4 regions of the Luteibacter sp. ME-Dv--P-043b genome follow, and region 1 is predicted to be linked to each of the others. Evidence: riboswitches for the same ligand, from Rfam matches in the RefSeq annotation. Region 1 holds a riboswitch; each other region holds the start of a gene.
What was found. A riboswitch is a leader RNA that binds a small molecule or an ion and turns the genes downstream of it on or off. The one in region 1 is predicted to bind cobalamin.
Positions count from the first base shown of each region.

Region 1 (4,447 bases):
CGGTTGCGATCAACTCGCTATCGAAGGGGCAGGTGAATGCCGCCGCGTTTCGATGGCCCTTTCAATAACGTCGGCGGCCCGAGACGCACCCGTTTCCGCCCGGATGGCCGTGGCCGCGTGTTGCGCGCGCAGGGCGACGCCTTCATCGGCAAGCAGCACGCGCAACCTCGCGGCGGCGCGATCCGCGCGATAACGCGACGCTGGCAACACGGCCCCCACGCCGAGTCGAACCACCCGCGCCGCGTTGTCCGGCTGGTCGAACCCATGCGGCACGACCAAGGAGGGGCAGCCAGCGCGGAGGGCTTCCTGCGTGGTGCCTACGCCGCCGTGGTGCACGACGGCCGCGGCACGTTCGAACAGGGCGCCGTGCGGGGCGTATTCGACGGCAAGCACGCCATCGGGCAGCACGGTCGGCAGGCGCGAACGCATTTCCGGTGATCCCGTCAGCAGTACGGCGCGTCGGCCCAGCATCGCGGCGGCGCCCATGCTTTCGCGAAGGAAGCCTTCACCCGCGTGGACCGCCGCCGAGCCCAGCGTGAACACCAGCGGTGGCTCGCCGGCGTCGAGGAACGCCGTCAATGGCGGCGACAGGCTGCCCAAGGAGGGAGAGTAACGGCAGTAGCCCGTCACCAGGGTATGCGCCGGCGCATCGGCCGGCGCCTGCCCGAGTAACGGCGAATACATGGCTAGCACGCCGTCGCGCGCGTGCTGCCCGCGGTGGAAGGGATCACCCCCTGCCGAGACCGGCGCCAGGCCGAGCGATTGGCGGAATCGGCGCACCGGGCGCGTCCACGGTGCCGTGACGTGCTCGGCCATACGACGAAGCCAGGCGCCGCGTCGTGGCGTGATGCGCAGGAAGCGATCGAGGATGGCCAGGCCCGTGGCGGGCGGATCGTACGCCGACAGGAACGCGGCCGGCGACAGCACCGCGGACAGCCAGGCGACATGCGTGGTTTCCCCGAGGATCTGCGCGGCGAAGGCCAGTGTGGTCGTGACGATGGCATCCGCCTCCGTGCAGACGGGCGCCAGGGCCTGGTAGCTTGCCGCCACATCCGCGGCCGCCAGGTCGCGGACGACGAAGCGGGGGCCACGCAGCGGGTGGAACGCGCGCGCGGCGAAGGCGGCCTTGTCCGCCGGCTCGGCGATGCCGCTGGCCAGGAGGAAGCGCAAACCGGCGTCCGCCACCGCCTCGCGATGGATCGCGTGCGCGGCCACGGTGACCCGGTGTCCGCGCGCCGCCAACTCCCGGCCCACTGCCAGGAAGGGAAACAGGTCGCCCTGTGACCCGACCGTCGCCATCACGATGTGTCGTCCCGCCATGTCCCGCCTCCCGCCGATGTCCTGGCGCATCCTCGCGGCCGGCGTGTCGAGGCGATGCATCCCGACGCGTTGACCTGCCCCCACCACGCAGGCTAGTCTTCGCTCGCCAGCGGTCTTTATCTCTCTATTCGAATGGAAAGATAAAAGCTAAGAGGGAAGCCGGTGCGAATCCGGCGCTGCCCCGCAGCGGTATGTGGAGACGAACGCGTCACAGGCACTGGATCGAACAACGATCCGGGAAGCGACGCGCAAGGCGGCACCTGTTCCGGTGCCACATCCACGAGCCCGAAGACCTGCCGCCGGCCTGAGCACGCGTACCGTCATGGGTACGCGCGCTCCGCACGACCTGGACCCACCGCGCCCGCGTGGTGGCCCGGTTCGCCCGCGGGGGCGAAGGTCGACGGTACGCCGCATGACACCCACGACGCCGCGCACCTGCGTGCGGCGGCGCGCGCGTGTCCGGCAGCGGGCCGCCCTTCCCTCCTCTTTGCCACGAAGAGGACGTATCCACATGCCACACGTTACCTACCCCGGTTTTCCCCGCATCGGCAGACGCCGTGAACTCAAGCGCGCCCTCGAAAGCCACTGGCGGGGCGATAGCGACCGCGAGGCCCTGCTCGCCGTCGCCCGCCAGCTGCGCGAGCGGCACTGGCAACTCGCCCGCGAGGCCGGCGCCGACAGCGTGCCGGTCAACGACTTTTCCCTGTACGACCATGTGCTCGATGCCGCCGTCGCGGTGGATGCCATCCCCGAGCGCTACCGCGACCTGCATGCGCGGGACGCCCTGGCGGGCTACTTCGCCATGGCACGCGGTCGCCAGGACGGCACGGTTGACCTGCACGCACTGGAGATGACCAAGTGGTTCGATACCAACTACCACTACATCGTTCCGGAACTGCATGCGGGCCAGGTCTTCGCTACCCGGGCCGACAAGGCGGTGGCGGAATACCGCGAGGCCGTGGCCGCGGGCCATACGGCGCGCCCGGTGCTGCTGGGCCCGCTGAGCTTCCTTCGCCTGGCCAAGACCGTGGACGGCAGCGCCCCCCTGGCCCTGCTGGATGCCCTGTTGCCGGCCTGGAGCGGCTTGCTCGACGCGCTGACGGAAGCCGGCGCCGACTGGGTGCAGGTCGACGAACCGGCCCTCGTGCTGGACCTCGACCCGGCCTGGCAGGCGGCGTACCGGTCGGCGTACGCCGCCATCGGCGAGCGCACGCGCGGACGCATCCTCCTGGCCACCTATTTCGGTGACCTGGGGGCCAATCTGGCCCTGGCCACGTCGTTGCCGGTGGCCGGCCTGCACGTGGACCTGGCCCGTGCTCCGGGGCAACTGGACGCGGTGATCGACGCGCTGCCCGCCGGGCGCGTGTTGTCCGCCGGCGTACTGGACGGCCGCAACATCTGGCTGAGCGACCCGGCCATCATCGGCCCGCGCATCGCCCATGCACGCAAGCGCCTGGGTGACGATCGACTCTGGCTGTCCACCTCGTGCTCGCTGCTGCACGTGCCCATCGACGCCGCCGAGGAAAAGCGCCTGCCCGGCGCGATCGGCGAGTGGCTGTCGTTCGCCCGGCAGAAGATCGTCGAACTGCGCCGCTACGCCGATGCCGCGACCGGCGACGAGGCCGCGCAACGCGTGCTCGCCCGCCAGCACGATACGGTGGAGGCGCGTCGCCGCTCGCCCGACGTGGTGCGCGCCGAGGTGCGTACGCGCGTGCGCGGGCTGACACCGCAGTTCGGCCAGCGCCGTTCGGCCTATGCGTTCCGGGCCAACGTGCAGCGTGAGCGCTTCGGGCTGCCCGACCTGCCCACCACCACCATCGGCTCGTTCCCGCAGACCGCCGACCTGCGGCTCGCGCGTGCCGCGCACCGGTCCGGCAAGCTGGACGACGAGGCCTACCAGGCCGTGCTGCGTGACGAAGTACGCCGCGCGGTGGCCTTCCAGGACGAGATAGGGCTGGATGTCCTCGTGCACGGCGAGCCCGAGCGCAACGACATGGTGGAGTATTTCGGCGAGCAGCTGCAGGGCTATGCGTTCACCTCGCTGGGCTGGGTGCAGAGCTACGGCTCGCGCTGCGTCAAGCCGCCGATCATCTACGGCGACGTGGCCCGGCCGGCGGCGATGACGGTCGCCTGGTCCAGCTACGCGCAATCGCTGACCAACAAGCCCATGAAGGGCATGCTGACGGGCCCGGTGACCATGCTGCAGTGGTCGTTCGTGCGCGACGACCTGCCCCGCGCCGAGGTCTGCCGGCAGATCGCGCTGGCCCTGCGCGACGAGGTGCACGACCTGGAAAAAGCAGGCATCGGCATCGTGCAGATCGACGAGCCCGCGCTGCGCGAGGGCCTGCCGCTGCATCGCGCCGACTGGGCCGATTACCTCGCCTGGGCGGTGGACGCGTTCCGCATCACGGCCGGCGGCGTCAGCGACGCCACCCAGATCCACACCCACATGTGCTATTCGGAGTTCAACGACATCATCGAGGCCGTCGCGGCCATGGATGCGGATGTCATCTCCATCGAGACCAGCCGCTCGCGCATGGAACTGCTGGACGCCTTCACCCGCTTCCGCTATCCGAACGGCATCGGTCCCGGGGTCTATGACATCCACTCGCCCCGCGTGCCGGCCGAGGCCGAGATGGCCGACCTGCTGGACCGGGCACTTAGGGTGCTGCGACCGGACCAGCTGTGGGTCAATCCGGATTGCGGACTGAAGACCCGTGACTGGCCAGAGGTGGCCGAAGCCCTGAAAGGCATGGTCTCGGTAACCCGGACGGCCCGGGAGAGGCTGACGACGGCGGCATAAAAGGGACCGGTAGGAGCCCACGATGTGGGCGAACCGTCCACGTAGCTAGGGGCGAAAAAAGCCGACCTCGTGCCCAGGCGAGCGTTTTTAGACTCGCCTGGTGCGGCTTTAAAACGCTTCAAAAGCCGCTTCGTTCGACTCACGGCAACGCTCGCGTGGATGCGATGTGTGGCTTCATTCGCCGAGCGTGACCTGAGGGTTCGCCCACATCGTGGGCTCCTACCCCCCCAAAAAAGCGTGCGGGTCCGTAGACCGGGTCCCGCCCCTGAACATCCATGCAATCGTCACCATCGAGGCGTACCCTCCCCCGCTGCAAACCGGTGA
Region 1 covers NZ_JARVRT010000027.1:18,043-22,489, reverse strand. The annotation lists gene QRN34_RS14710 (glycosyltransferase) at 10-1,320, opposite strand; cobalamin riboswitch at 1,414-1,636, shown strand; gene metE (5-methyltetrahydropteroyltriglutamate--homocysteine S-methyltransferase) at 1,832-4,123, shown strand.

Region 2 (4,447 bases), on a different contig from region 1:
CACCTGGTCGATGAGGCGCCGCGCGTAGGGGGCCACGGATTCGAAATAGCGCCGCTGCGCCTCGGCGTAGAGCGTGCCGAAGGCGAGCGAGGATTTGCCGGAGCCCGAAACGCCGGAGAACACCACAAGGGCGTCGCGCGGGATGTCGACGTCGATGTTTTTCAGGTTGTGTTCGCGTGCGCCACGGACGCGGACGAAGCCGCGGGTGTCGGTGGGCGTGGGGACGTTGACGGGAATAGTAGGCGGGGCGTTGCGTCGGGTCATGCCCGTATTATCGCCGCCGGATCATCTGCCGTGACGTGAAATTGCGTGTTGTTGCGTTGGGGAGGTAGGGCGGGTTGTGTGGGGGCGTGTTTGCGGGTGTGTGGTCGCGGGAGTGGATCGCGGACATCGTCCGCTCCTACAGGTACACGTTGCGCCGACTACCTACGTAGGAGCCCACGATGTGGGCGATCCAGACAACCTCAGCGCCGACGGGCAACCACACGCACGCGCTGCATGCGCCGCTGCTGCATCAGGTTGAACCAGAACAGCGTTTCCGTGACCACGCCTGCACCGACGAGCAGCAGTGTTCCGGTGACCGACCCGGCGACATATGACACGACGGCCAGGGCCAACCATGCGGCGAGGATGAGGTGGCGCTGGCTCATGGTGTTTCTCCTGCGTGCTGCGCGACACCGGGACCCGGGCGCGGCCTGAAACGATCCTCGGCTACACAGGAGGTGGTGTCAATCGGCCATATGTCAAGGTTTGGTGGACGATTCAGCCTCGGTAACGCAGTTCATCCACCAGCAAGGTAAGGGCCGGCACGGGCTGTCGGCGGTTGGGGTAATAGAGGTGATAGCCGGCGAAGGGTTCGCACCAGTTCTCCAGCACACGCACCAGCGCTCCCGCTTCGACATGCCGCGAGACCACGTCCTCGGGTACCCAGGCCAGGCCCAGGCCAGCCAGGGACGCACGGACGATCGCGTTCATGCCGTCGAGGATCAACTGGCCCTCCACCCGCACCTTCACTTCGCGGCCGTCCTTCTCGAAGTCCCAGGCGTACAGGCTGCCGTAGGTCGGCAGGCGCAGGTTGATGCAGTTGTGCCCGGTCAGGTCCTGTGGCGTGCGCGGGAGCGTGCGCCGCTCGAAATAGCCGGGCGTGGCGACCACGGCCATGCGCATGGGCGGGTCAACCGGCACGGCGATCATGTCCCTGGCCAGGTGCTCGCCCAGGCGGATGCCGATGTCGTAGCGCTCGGCCACGATGTCCACCAGCCCATAATCGACGCTCAGCTCGACATGGATGTCCGGGTACTGCGGCAGGAACCGTTCCAGCGCAGGCATGACGATGGATTGCGCGGCATGCTCCGCGGTGGTGATGCGCAGGTTGCCTGCCGGGCGTTCGCGCAGCTCGCCCAGGGCCTCGATCTCCGCCTCGATCTCGTCGAAGCGCGGCCCCACGCTGCCGATCAGCCGTTCGCCCGCCTCGGTGGGCGAGACGCTGCGCGTGGTGCGCGCCACCCTCCACCCAGCGATTAAGCGGGGTAACACGCTTGGTCCTATGTCGTGGATTCATCAATGGGCGGGGTGACGTCGCTGCGCTCATCACGCCCGGAGCGATGGGGTGAGGCCCGATCATGACCCCACGCCCTGACGCCGTAGCCCCGCCGTTTACTGCATCGCAGCGTGTCCCCATGCGTTGCGCCGCCTACAATCGATGGGCCACAGGTGTCCTGCCGCCGCCATTCCGGTGCGCAGGGTGAAACGGGAAGCCGGTCCGATGCCGGCGCTGCCCCCGCAACGGTAGGCGAGAAAACCCGACTCAGAACCACTGCGGCAACGCGGGAAGGTGTCGGGCTGATGCATGCCGCATCGCTCGCAAGCCCGGAGACCGGCCCGTGGTAGACATCGCATGCGGTGTCTTCCTCGGGTGTTGCGGTGGGCAACCGGATGAGCTGACTCGACGCGGCGTCCGTTGTCTCGAATCACTTGTCTTGTCCCTCGCACGCCCGGTTTCGCGGGTGAGCGATCTGGAGACTGGACAATGAACGAGATGAACCCGGCCGCGACCCATGTCGCCACGGTAAAGCTGCTGATCGACGGCGAGTTCGTCGAATCGACCACCACGCAATGGCGTGACGTGGTCAACCCGGCCACGCAAGTAGTGTTGGCACGCGTGCCCTTCGCCACGCCCGCGGAAGTCGAGGCGGCGGTGGACGCCGCGCGCCGCGCCTTCGTCACATGGCGCAAGACGCCCATCGGTGCGCGGGCGCGCATCTTCCTCAAGTACCAGCAACTGATCCGCGAGCACATGGCCGAACTGGCCGCGACGCTCACGGCGGAGCAGGGCAAGACGCTGCCCGATGCCGAAGGCGACGTGTTCCGCGGCCTGGAGGTGGTGGAACACGCGGCGGCCATCGGCAACCTGCAGCTGGGCGAGCTGGCCAACAACGTGGCCGGCGGTGTCGATACGTACACGCTGCTGCAACCGCTGGGCGTGTGCGCGGGCATCACGCCGTTCAACTTCCCGGCGATGATTCCGTTGTGGATGTTCCCGATGGCGATCGCCACGGGCAACACCTTCGTGCTGAAACCGTCGGAGCAGGACCCGATGGTGACCATGCGCCTGGTCGAGCTGGCGGTGGAGGCGGGCATCCCCCGCGGTGTGCTCAACGTGGTGCATGGTGGTGAGGACGTGGTCAACGCGATCTGCGACCACCCGCAGATCAAGGCGGTGTCGTTCGTCGGCTCCACCCGCGTCGGCACCCATGTCTACCATCGTGCTTCGCAGACCGGCAAGCGCGTGCAGTGCATGATGGGCGCGAAGAACCACGCCGTGGTGCTGCCCGACGCCCATCGCGAGCAAACGCTCAACGCGATGGTCGGCGCGGCGTTCGGCGCGGCGGGCCAGCGCTGCATGGCGGCCTCGACGGCCGTGCTGGTCGGCGCCGCGCGCGAATGGCTGCCCGACCTGGTGGCCCGCGCGAAGACATTGAAAATCAATGCGGGCAGCGAGGCCGGTACGGATGTCGGCCCGGTCATCTCCTGCGCGGCGCGCGATCGCGTGCACGCCTTGATCGACGCCGGTGTGGCCGAAGGCGCCACCCTGGAGCTGGACGGCCGCGATTGCCGCGTGCCGGGCTACGAACAGGGCAACTTCGTCGGTCCGACCATCTTCTCGGGCGTGCGCCCAGGCATGCGTATCTACGACGAGGAAATCTTCGGTCCCGTGCTCGTCGTGCTCACGGTGGACACGCTGGATGAGGCGATCGCGCTGGTCAACGCCAACCCCAACGGCAACGGCACGGCGTTGTTTACGGGCAGCGGCGCCGCGGCGCGTCGTTTCCAGGAGGACATCGACGTGGGGCAGGTCGGCATCAACGTGCCTATCCCGGTGCCGGTGCCGCTGTTCTCGTTCACGGGCTCGCGCGCCTCGAAGCTGGGCGACCTGGGGCCGTACGGCAAGCAGGCGGTCATGTTCTACACGCAGACCAAGACGGTCACCTCGCGCTGGTTCGACGACGGCGGCACGGGTCAAGGCGTCAACACCACCATCAGTCTGAAGTGAGGGCGCCCCTTATGGACATTCCGGTGACGGTGCAGGCCGCGGGCCTGAGCGACGAGCAGAATGCGTTCCGCGAGGCGGCGCGCGACTTCGCCCAGGCGGAGCTGGCGCCGCATGCGGCGCACTGGGACGCGCAAGGCATCTTCCCGCGCGAGGCCATCGGCAAGGCCGGCCAACTGGGCTTCTGTGGACTCTATGTGGACGAAGCGGCGGGTGGTACCGGCCTGACGCGGCTGGACGCGGCCATCGTGTTCGAGGAACTGGCCGCGGTCGATCCCTCCACGGCCGCCTTCATCAGCATCCACAACATGGCGACCTGGATGCTGACCACCTACGCCCAGCCTGCACTGTTGCAGGCATGGGGCGAACCGCTGGCCAGCGGCACGCGTCTCGCCTCGTACTGCCTGACCGAGCCGGGCGCGGGTTCCGATGCGGCCTCGTTGCAGACGCGCGCCGTGCGCGAGGACGACCATTACCTCATCAACGGCAGCAAGGCGTTCATCTCCGGGGCCGGCGCCACCGACATGCTGGTGGTGATGGCCCGCACCGGCGGCGACGGCGCGCGCGGCATCAGTGCGTTCGCGGTGCCCGCGGATACCGCGGGGATCGGCTACGGCCGCAAGGAGGAAAAACTCGGCTGGAACAGCCAGCCCACGCGTGGCATCACGTTCGAGGACGTGCGTATCCCCGCAACGAACCGGCTGGGCGAGGAAGGCGAGGGCTTTCGCATCGCGATGAAGGGCCTGGACGGTGGCCGGATCAATATCAGCGCGTGTTCGCTGGGCGCGGGGCAGGGGGCGCTGGATGCGGCTCGCCGCTACCTGGGTGAGCGGCGCCAGTTCGGCCGCAAGCTGGGCGAGTTCCAGGCGCTCCAGTTCAAGCTGGCCGACATGGCCA
Region 2 covers NZ_JARVRT010000050.1:5,258-9,704, reverse strand. The annotation lists gene QRN34_RS19160 (excinuclease ABC subunit UvrA) at 1-264, opposite strand, end outside; gene QRN34_RS19155 (hypothetical protein) at 465-650, opposite strand; gene QRN34_RS19150 (LysR family transcriptional regulator) at 763-1,506, opposite strand; cobalamin riboswitch at 1,695-1,900, shown strand; gene QRN34_RS19145 (CoA-acylating methylmalonate-semialdehyde dehydrogenase) at 2,039-3,553, shown strand; gene QRN34_RS19140 (acyl-CoA dehydrogenase family protein) at 3,565-4,447, shown strand, end outside.
Region 2: another riboswitch for cobalamin. It lies ahead of QRN34_RS19145 (CoA-acylating methylmalonate-semialdehyde dehydrogenase); the one in region 1 lies ahead of metE (5-methyltetrahydropteroyltriglutamate--homocysteine S-methyltransferase).

Region 3 (4,447 bases), on a different contig from region 1:
CAGGCGGAGCTTGAAGAAGACGTCCTGCAGGCCCATGACGCCAAGCCCGACCGGACGCCACTTCATGTTTGCCGTCTTCGCCGTGGCGATCGGGTAGAAGTTGAGGTCGATCACGCGGTTCAGCTGGCGCACGGCGGTGCGCACCGTGGTGGCGAGCTTGTCGTAATCGAACTGGCCGTCGACCACGTGGCGGGCCAGGTTCACCGAGCCGAGGTTGCACACGGCGGTCTCGCCTTCCGAGGTCACTTCCAGGATCTCGGTGCACAGGTTGGACAGGTGGATGACGTTTTCCGGACGGGCGGTCTGGTTGCTGGTGGCGTTGGAACGATCCTTGAAAGTCATCCAGCCGTTGCCGGTCTGCGCGAGCGAGCGCAGCATGCGGGCGTACAGCTCTCGCGCCTTGATCGACTTGACGGCCAGGCCCTCGGCCTCGGCCTTCTCGTAGGCGGCCTCGAAGGTGGCGCCCCAGGTGTCGACGAAGTGCGGCACGATCTTCGGGTCGAACAGCGACCAGTCGCCGTCGGTCTCGACGCGGCGCATGAACAGGTCCGGCACCCAGTTGGCCAGGTTGAGGTTGTGCGTGCGGCGCGCGTCGTCGCCGGTGTTCTCACGCAGCTCGAGGAATTCCTCGATATCCGCATGCCAGCTTTCCAGGTACACGCAGGCGGCGCCCTTGCGCTTGCCGCCCTGGTTCACCGCGGCCACCGACGCATCGAGGGTCTTCAGCCACGGTACCAGGCCGTTCGAATGACCGTTGGTGCCCTTGATCAGCGAGCCGCGCGAGCGGATACGTGAATAGGCCAGGCCGATGCCGCCGGCGAACTTCGACAGCTGGGCCACGTCGCCGTACTTGGCGTAGATGGACTCCAGCGCGTCCTGAGGCGAATCCAGCAGGAAGCACGACGACAGCTGCTCGTGCGCGGTGCCGGCGTTGAACAGGGTGGGCGAGCTGGCCAGGTATTCCAGCGACGACAGCATGCGATACAGCTCGAGCGTCTCGGCCACGTCGTTGCCGCCGAGGGCGCAGGCGATGCGCATGAAGAAGTACTGCGGCGTCTCGATGACGAAGCGGCGGGTCGGGTGGCGCAGCAGGTAGCGGTCGTAGACCGTGCGCAGGCCGAAGTATTCGAAGCGGCGCGAGCCGGCGGTGTCGATGGCATCGTTGAGCTTGCGCGCGTTGACCAGCACGAAGTCACGCAGGCGCTCGTTGAGGATGCCCAGCTCGAAGCCGGTGCTGATCGACTGCGAGAACGACTGGATGTCCTGGCCGGACACCTCCTTGTCGACGAAGGCGGCCAGGAGGCGCGCGGCCAGCTGGCCGTATTCCGGTTCCTCGGCGGTGAGCGCCGCGGAGGTGCGGATCGACAGCTGGTCCAGCTCCTGCGTGGTGGCGCCGTCGTACAGGCCGCCGATGGTCTTCAGCGCCACGCGCATCGGGTCGACCGCGAACAGGCCATCGGCGCTGCGGGTCACCGCGCGCACGATCTTGTTCACGTCGACGGCTTCCTGGCCGCCGTTGCGCTTGGTGACGCGCATCTGGCCGGGGTTGTGCGGCGGCGTCAGCGCGAACGCCGGCGGCGGCTCGTTGCGGTAACCGGCAGCGGGTGCCTTGTCCGCCGGGGCGGGGGAGGTAACGGCCGTATCGGCTGCTTCGGTGCGCTCGCGCGCGGCGGATTCCATCGTGGTCATGTCAGGCGTGCCCCAGGGCTCGGTTCAAACTCCCGTTCCCTCGGACGGGGCTCGAAGCGGTGGGCCGGCGGAAAAGGGTCGCGTCGGAGCACGCCATCGGGGGCTCCGGACCGCGACGTGCCTCCCCGCGGAAGCCGTCACCACAAAAACCGACGCCTGGCGGGGCGACAGCTGTTGGCAGGTCTTCGGACTTCGTGGACGGGGACGCCTTTCGGGTCCGGCCTAGCCGTCGCTTCCCAATCCCAGGGGGACCAGTGCGTGTGACGGGTTCGTTTCCACTTACCGCTGCGGGGCAGTTCCGGATTTACACCGGATTCCCTATTAAGTCCGACGGGCAGTCGCGCCTCTTCGGACACCAACGGGACACACCATATAGCTGGTCCCCGGTACCGTCAACACAAGATGTAGGGTAAATGCGCTATGTGCTTGATCCGCCGGGAGTCATTTTTTTGCAACCCCCCGCGGGCCGATTTCCGCAGCGCGACATGACCGTTTCGTGAAGATGGCCTACACAAAGTGCAGGGCTTCGAACCTTTAACATCTGCGATCCGCCCCATGACCGCTCGCTCGATGCCATCTACGTTCGCGTTGCAGGAACACGCCCTGGTCACCCATGCGTTCGACGCACTGCCGTTCGGCTTCACGGCCGTGTCGGCGACAGGGGAACTCCTTTACGCCAATGCCTGGATGACCGCACGGCTTCGTGACGGGGCGGGGCAGGGCTTCCTGAACTGGTGGACGGACGACAGCCGGTCCCGCCTGACCGCCCTGCTGGCGGCTGGCGGTATCGAGGGGGTCCGCGATATCGGGCTGACGGCCGCGGACGGCACGGCGTGGCGGGTGTCCGTCGAGCCATGGCGGCGCCCGGTGGACGGCGAGCCCGTGTTCATGGTCGGCGTCTATCCGACCGTGGAGACGCCAGGGGATGCCGGCGGTGCCGAAGAGCGCCGCCTGGCCCTGATCGAGGTCAGCAACCTGCTGCGCGACCTGGAAGACCCGACGGACATCGCCTATCGGGTGGCCGAGGTGCTCGGCCGCACGCTACGGGTCAGCCGTGCCGGTTACGGCACGGTCGATACGGTGGCGGAAACCATCACCGTCGAACGCGACTGGAACGCCCCGGGCATCCAGACGATCGCCGGCGTGCTGAACTTCCGCGATTACGGCTCGTACATCGACGACATCAAGGCCGGGCGCACCGCCCTGGTTACCGATGCCTACCAGGACCCGCGTACCGTGAATACCGCGGATGCCCTGGCAGGCATCAGCGCCGTCGCCTTCATCAACATGCCGGTGACCGAGCGCGGTGGGGTGGTGGCGTTGCTGTACCTCAACCACGCCGACCCGCGTGAGTGGCTGGAGGAAGAGATCGCCTTCGTCCGCGAGGTAGGCAACCGCACCCGCGTCGCCGTCGAGCGGCGCCGTGCCGAGGGTGAACTGCAACAGCTGGCCCTGAGCCTGGAACGGCAGGTGGCGGAGCGTACTTCCGAGCGCGACCGTATCTGGCGCCTGTCCAGCGACATCCTGCTGGTTGCCGATGCGGACACGCGCCTGCTGTCGGTCAACCCGGCGTGGACGGCGATTCTCGGCTGGAGCGAGCGCGAGACCCTGGGCCGTTCGTACCTGGATTTCGTGCATCCGGAGGATACCGAACGCATGGGCGAGGAAACCGGGCAACTGGCCGACGGCGTGGCCACGCTGCGCTTCGAGAATCGCTATCGCACGGCCGACGGCGGCTTTCGCCAGCTGTCGTGGCGGGCGGTGCCCAGCGACGGCATGATCTTCGCCGTGGCCCGCGACGTCACGACCGAGCGCGCGCGCGACGCGGAACTGGATGCCGCCCAGGAGCAACTGCGCCAGGCGCAGAAGATGGATGCGATCGGCAACCTCACCGGTGGCGTCGCCCACGATTTCAACAACCTGCTGCAGGTGATCAGCGGCAACCTTCAATTGCTCGGCACCGACGTGTCGGGCAATGAACGCGCCGAGCGACGCGTGGCCAATGCCATGGCGGGCGTCACCCGCGGCTCGAAGCTGGCCGCCCAGCTGCTCGCCTTCGGTCGTCGCCAGCCGCTGGCGCCCAAGGTCGTCAACATCGGCCGCTTCGTGCGCGACATGGACGAACTGCTGCGCCGGGCGCTGGGCGAGGCGATCGAGGTGGAGACCGTGATCGCCGGGGGCCTGTGGAACACGCTGGTCGATCCGTCCAACGTCGAGAACGCGCTGCTCAACCTGGCGATCAATGCGCGCGACGCGATGGACGGCCAGGGCAAGCTCACGGTCGAGGCCGGCAACGCGTTGCTGGACGACAGCTACGCCAAGACCCACGGCGACCTTCGTCCGGGGCAATACGTGATGCTTGCGGTGACCGATACCGGCAGCGGCATGCCGGCCCACATCCTCGACAAGGTGTTCGATCCTTTCTTCACCACCAAGCCGGAAGGTCGCGGCACGGGACTGGGACTGTCGATGGTCTACGGCTTCGTCAAGCAGTCCGGTGGTCATATCAAGATGTACAGCGAGCCGGGCGAGGGCACCACGGTGAAGATCTACCTGCCCCGGTCGATGCAGAGCGAGGATCGCATCGTGGCGATTGAAGAAGAAGCCATCCGTGGCGGTGACGAGACCATCCTCGTGGCCGAGGACGATGAAGCCGTGCGCGAAACGGTGGTGGGCATGCTCGCCGAACTCGGCTACCGCGTGCTCAAGGCACGTGACGCCGAAAGCGCGCTGTCGATCGTCGAAAGCGGCATCGCCA
Region 3 covers NZ_JARVRT010000008.1:94,555-99,001, forward strand. The annotation lists gene QRN34_RS05400 (ribonucleoside-diphosphate reductase subunit alpha) at 1-1,689, opposite strand, end outside; cobalamin riboswitch at 1,848-2,064, opposite strand; gene QRN34_RS05405 (response regulator) at 2,245-4,447, shown strand, end outside.
Region 3: another riboswitch for cobalamin. It lies ahead of QRN34_RS05400 (ribonucleoside-diphosphate reductase subunit alpha); the one in region 1 lies ahead of metE (5-methyltetrahydropteroyltriglutamate--homocysteine S-methyltransferase).

Region 4 (4,447 bases), on a different contig from region 1:
AGCCGCCCAGCGTGAACGCGCCTAGGTCTTTGTCCAGGTCCACCCGGCCGGTGCGGCGAGGGCGCCGGGCCAGCAGGTTGTCCTTTTCCGCGCCGCTGTCGCGGTCCAGCGGCTGCTGCAACGTCAGGTAGCCACGGACATGCCATCCATCCATGTCGGCACCCAGCTGGCCTTCCACGCCGCGCAGCCGTGCCTTGCTGACGTTGATCGGCAGGAAATTGGCGTCGGAGCCGATCAGGTCGTCCACCCGGGTCTGGTACGCGTTGACCGCCCAGGTCCAGATGCCGGGGCGGCTGGACAGCCCGATTTCGGCCGTGCGCGACTTCTCCGGCTTCAGGTTCCGCACGGACGGGCCGTACTGGAAGTACGGGTAGTACTCGTCGTTGAACGTCGGCGCATGGAAGGCGGTGCCGTACGAGGCCGTGATCTTCATGCCGTCGTCGAAGCGGTAGCCATAGGCGGCCGAGCCGGTGGTGTGGTTGCCGAACTGCGTATTGTGGTCATGGCGCGCGGACAGCTGGATCTCGTGCGGGCCGAACACGCCCTGGTACAGCGCGAACACGCCTGTGTTGTTGCGGGTGTCCTTCAGGTATGCCGTGTCGCTGTCGAGCTTTTCCTGTTGGTAATCGACGCCGGCGGTGAGCGTTTGGCCGGCGGCCAGCGTGATGTCGTTCTGCCAGGATGCCTGGTTGCGCCTGGAGTACAGGTAACCCCCACGGACCTTATCGGCGCCGGTAACAAAGAGTTGGGCAAGGCCGCCGAAGTAGGTCTTGTCCGCGCCGTTAAGGTAATTGTCCCCGCGATCCTGGTTCTGGCCCAGGCTGACCGACATGCGCCAGGCCGACAGCACGTCGAAGGCCAGGTTTGCACCGGCCACCTGCTGCGAGCGCCGGGTCAGGTTCTGGAAATCGCCGTCGTATTCGATGTCGCCCTTGCTGCGCAGCCAGCTGCCGGTGAGCTCGGTGCCGTTGTCCCAGCGATAGCCGCCCGAGAGCGCGCCGTTGTAGGTGCGGTAGGCGTCATGGTCCGGCTCGTCGGTGAAGCAGCCCTTGCCGGCTTCCCTCGCACCAACGCGGCAGGCGTTGATCCCGGCGGTGTACTGGCCGCCCAGGCTGGCGTTGTACCAGCCATGCGTGGTGCCGCCCGAGAGACCCACCTGCCCGGCGGTGTAGCCGTGGCTGCCGCCGCCGATCGACAGGCTGGGCGTGGGCGCTTCGCCGGCCTGGCCGCGACGGGTGAAGATCTGGATGACGCCGCCGATGGCATCCGAGCCGTACAGGCTGGAGCGCGGGCCGCGGACCACCTCGATATGGTCGATCTGCTCGACCGGCAGCTGCTCGTAGGCGGGCAGGCCGGCACCCACGGTGCCCACGCGCACGCCGTCCACCAGCACCAGCGTGTGTGCCGAGTTGCTGCCGCGCATGAAGAGCGAGGTCTGCTGGCCCAGGCCGCCCGTGTTGGTCATGGTCACGCCGGGCAGGCCGGCCAGCAGGTCCTGCACGTTGCGGGGCTGCAGGCGCTCGATGTCCTCGCGGCTGATGACGGTGACCGGGGCCAGCACTTCGTCCAGTGGCGTGGGCGCGCGGTTGGCGGTGACCACCACCGGGTCGAGGGTGCCGTTGGGTGCGTCGGCCGCATGGGCAGCGACGATCGTCGACAGCAGGGCCGTCGCGAGCAGGGTCTTCTTCATGGAACGGGTTTCCTCCGCCGCTGGTGCGGCAATGCGTAGCCTCAACAGGCGCGCGGGAGGACACAACGACGAACGGCACCACGGGCAACACCCGGATGACTGTCCGGATTCGCCCTCCGCGAATCGCCGATAACGGGACGGCGCCCGCGCTTAAAAGCGCAGGATTCGCCGATCGGGCCGGTCTCCGGACTCGCGCTGGCCCGAGGGCATCGCACCGGCGCCTTCCCGCTTGCGCAGTGGCTGTGGCCGGTGGATGGAGCCGTTCTGGGCGGCTCCTCACGCTTACCGTTGCGGGGGCAGTGCCGGCCTTGCCACATGTGTGGCGCACCGGCTTCCCGTTTCATCCCCGCCCGCTTCAGGCCGGCGGGGACACCCGAACAACGCAATGTTAACGCCTGGCCCGCGCGGAAGCGAGCCAGTGCAGGGCGACGGATCAGGCGGCGTAGACGCGCTCGCCGCCGATCCAGGTTTCGGCCACCGTGTGATCGTCGTCCATCACCACGAAGTCGGCGCGATAGCCCGCCGCGATGTGGCCGTGGGTGGCTTCCAGTCCGAGGAAGGCGGCCGGATAGGTGGAGGCCATGCGGGCGGCCTCGTCATAGGCCACGCCGACCATCTCCACCGTGTTGCGCACGGCAGTGGCCATGTCCAGCGCGGAGCCGGCCAGCGTGCCGTCGGCCGTCTGGCAGACGCCGTCGCGGACGGTGATCGTCTCGCCCTTCAGGACGAAGTTCGGATCGTCCGACCCCACGGGTGGCATGGCGTCGGTGACCAGCATCATCTTCTGCGGCGCCTTGGCCGCGATGGCGACACGCAGCGAACTCGGGTGCACGTGGTGGCCGTCGACGATCAGACCGCACCAGCTGGCGGCGTCTTCCAGAGCGGCGCCGACCACGCCGGGCTCGCGGCTGGTGAACGGCGTCATGGCGTTGAACAGGTGCGTGAAGCCACGCACGCCGGTCGCCAGGGCCTGGCGGGTGGTGTCGTAGTCGGCGGCCGTGTGGCCGGCCGCCACGATCACGCCGTGGGCGACCAGCTGTTGCAGCACCGCGGCCGAGGCGCGCTCGGGCGCCAGCGTGAGCAGCGTGACGCCGCCGTGCCGCCGGGCGACCATGGCTACGTCGTCGGCGTCGGCGATACGGAACTTGGCCGGATCGTGCACGCCCTTGCGCTCGGGCGCGATGAACGGGCCTTCGAGGTGGATGCCGAGCACGCCCGGCACGCCCTGGGCCACCGCGTCGTTCACCGCATCGATGGCCTTCGCCATCACCGCGGCATCGTCGCTGATCAGGGTGGGCAGGAAGCCGGTGGTGCCGAACTTCGCGTGCGCCTGCCCGATGCGACGGATGGTGTCGACGGTGGGCACGTCATTGAACAGCACGCCGCCGCCGCCGTTGACCTGGCAATCGATGAAACCGGGCAGCAGCGTGCGGCCACCGAGGTCGTGACGCTCGGCGGCGCGCACGCGGGGATCGGACGGCAAGGCCAGCCCGGTGATGGTGCCGCCGTCGACCAGCACGGCAAAGCCACCCTGGAAGCCGTTATCGGTCAGCACACGGCCGTTGACGAGGGCGATGGTCATGGCAATTCCTATACGTGGGGCGAGAGGTCAGACGGTCTCGGTGACCTTGTTGAGGTGCGGCGGCACGTCGGGGTTGAAACCGCGTGCCAGTGCCAGCGCGGCCGTGGCGCGGTAGAAGCTCTGCACGGTGATCAGCGGTGCGGCGATGGGCGCGGTGGCGACCAGGGGCAGCACACCCTCGCCCGTGGCGCCGGGTGCGGCGATCCACACATTGGCGCCGCGCTTGCGGAACTCCGCCGCGATCTCCAGCACCCCGGGCAGCGTATCGTCGTTCTGGGCGAAGAACAGCACGGGGAAATGCGGGCCGACCAGGGCCATCGGGCCGTGCTTCACCTCGGCCGCGCTGAACGCCTCGGCGTGCAGGTTGCAGGTTTCCTTGAACTTCAGCGCGGCTTCCAGCGCCCCGGCAAAGCCGAAACCGCGGCCGACCACGAACAGGTTGTGCGCATCGACCAGGCCCTCGGTAAGCGCGGACCAGTCCGCGTCCCAGCCCTGGCGAAGCTGCGCGGGCAGCGCGGTGAGGGCGTCGCCGATCTCGGCGCGGCCGCTCCAGCGGGCGGCGATGTGCAGGATCGCGAACAGCGCGCCCAGGTAGCTCTTGGTCGCGGCGACGCTGGTTTCCGGGCCCGCGTGCAGCGGCACGACCACGTCGGCCACGTCGGCCAGCGGGGAATCCACCACGTTGACCAGGGCGACCACATAGGCGCCGGCCTTCTTCGCGGCCTCCGCGTTGCGCACCAGGTCGGGGCTCTTGCCCGACTGCGAGACGGCGAGGTACAGCGCGCCGTCGAGGCGCTGTGCCGCGTGGTAGATGGAGGTGACCGATGGTGAGGCCGACGCGGTGACCACGCCCAGCTGGGTTTCGAACACGTACTTGGCGTACATGGCCGCGTGGTCGGAACTGCCACGGGCGCAGGTGATGACCATACGCGGGGGCTGGGCGCGAAGCCGGTCGGCAAGGGCGCCGATCACGCCTTCGTTCAGCGCGAGCTGCCGTTCGACCACCTCGGCCGTCTCGTGCGCTTCGCGGTACATCAGGGTGTCTTGCGGCTGGGTGGTCATATCGATGGTGTGCCCGTCAGTCGCTTTGCAGTTCGGCGACGAAGTCGTAGATGTCCCCGCGATACCAGGAACAGGTGAATTCGACGATGCGGCCGTCGTCGAGGAAACTGCGC
Region 4 covers NZ_JARVRT010000012.1:126,394-130,840, reverse strand. The annotation lists gene QRN34_RS07305 (TonB-dependent receptor) at 1-1,690, opposite strand, end outside; cobalamin riboswitch at 1,848-2,082, opposite strand; gene nagA (N-acetylglucosamine-6-phosphate deacetylase) at 2,124-3,272, opposite strand; gene QRN34_RS07295 (SIS domain-containing protein) at 3,300-4,340, opposite strand; gene QRN34_RS07290 (GntR family transcriptional regulator) at 4,351-4,447, opposite strand, start outside.
Region 4: another riboswitch for cobalamin. It lies ahead of QRN34_RS07305 (TonB-dependent receptor); the one in region 1 lies ahead of metE (5-methyltetrahydropteroyltriglutamate--homocysteine S-methyltransferase).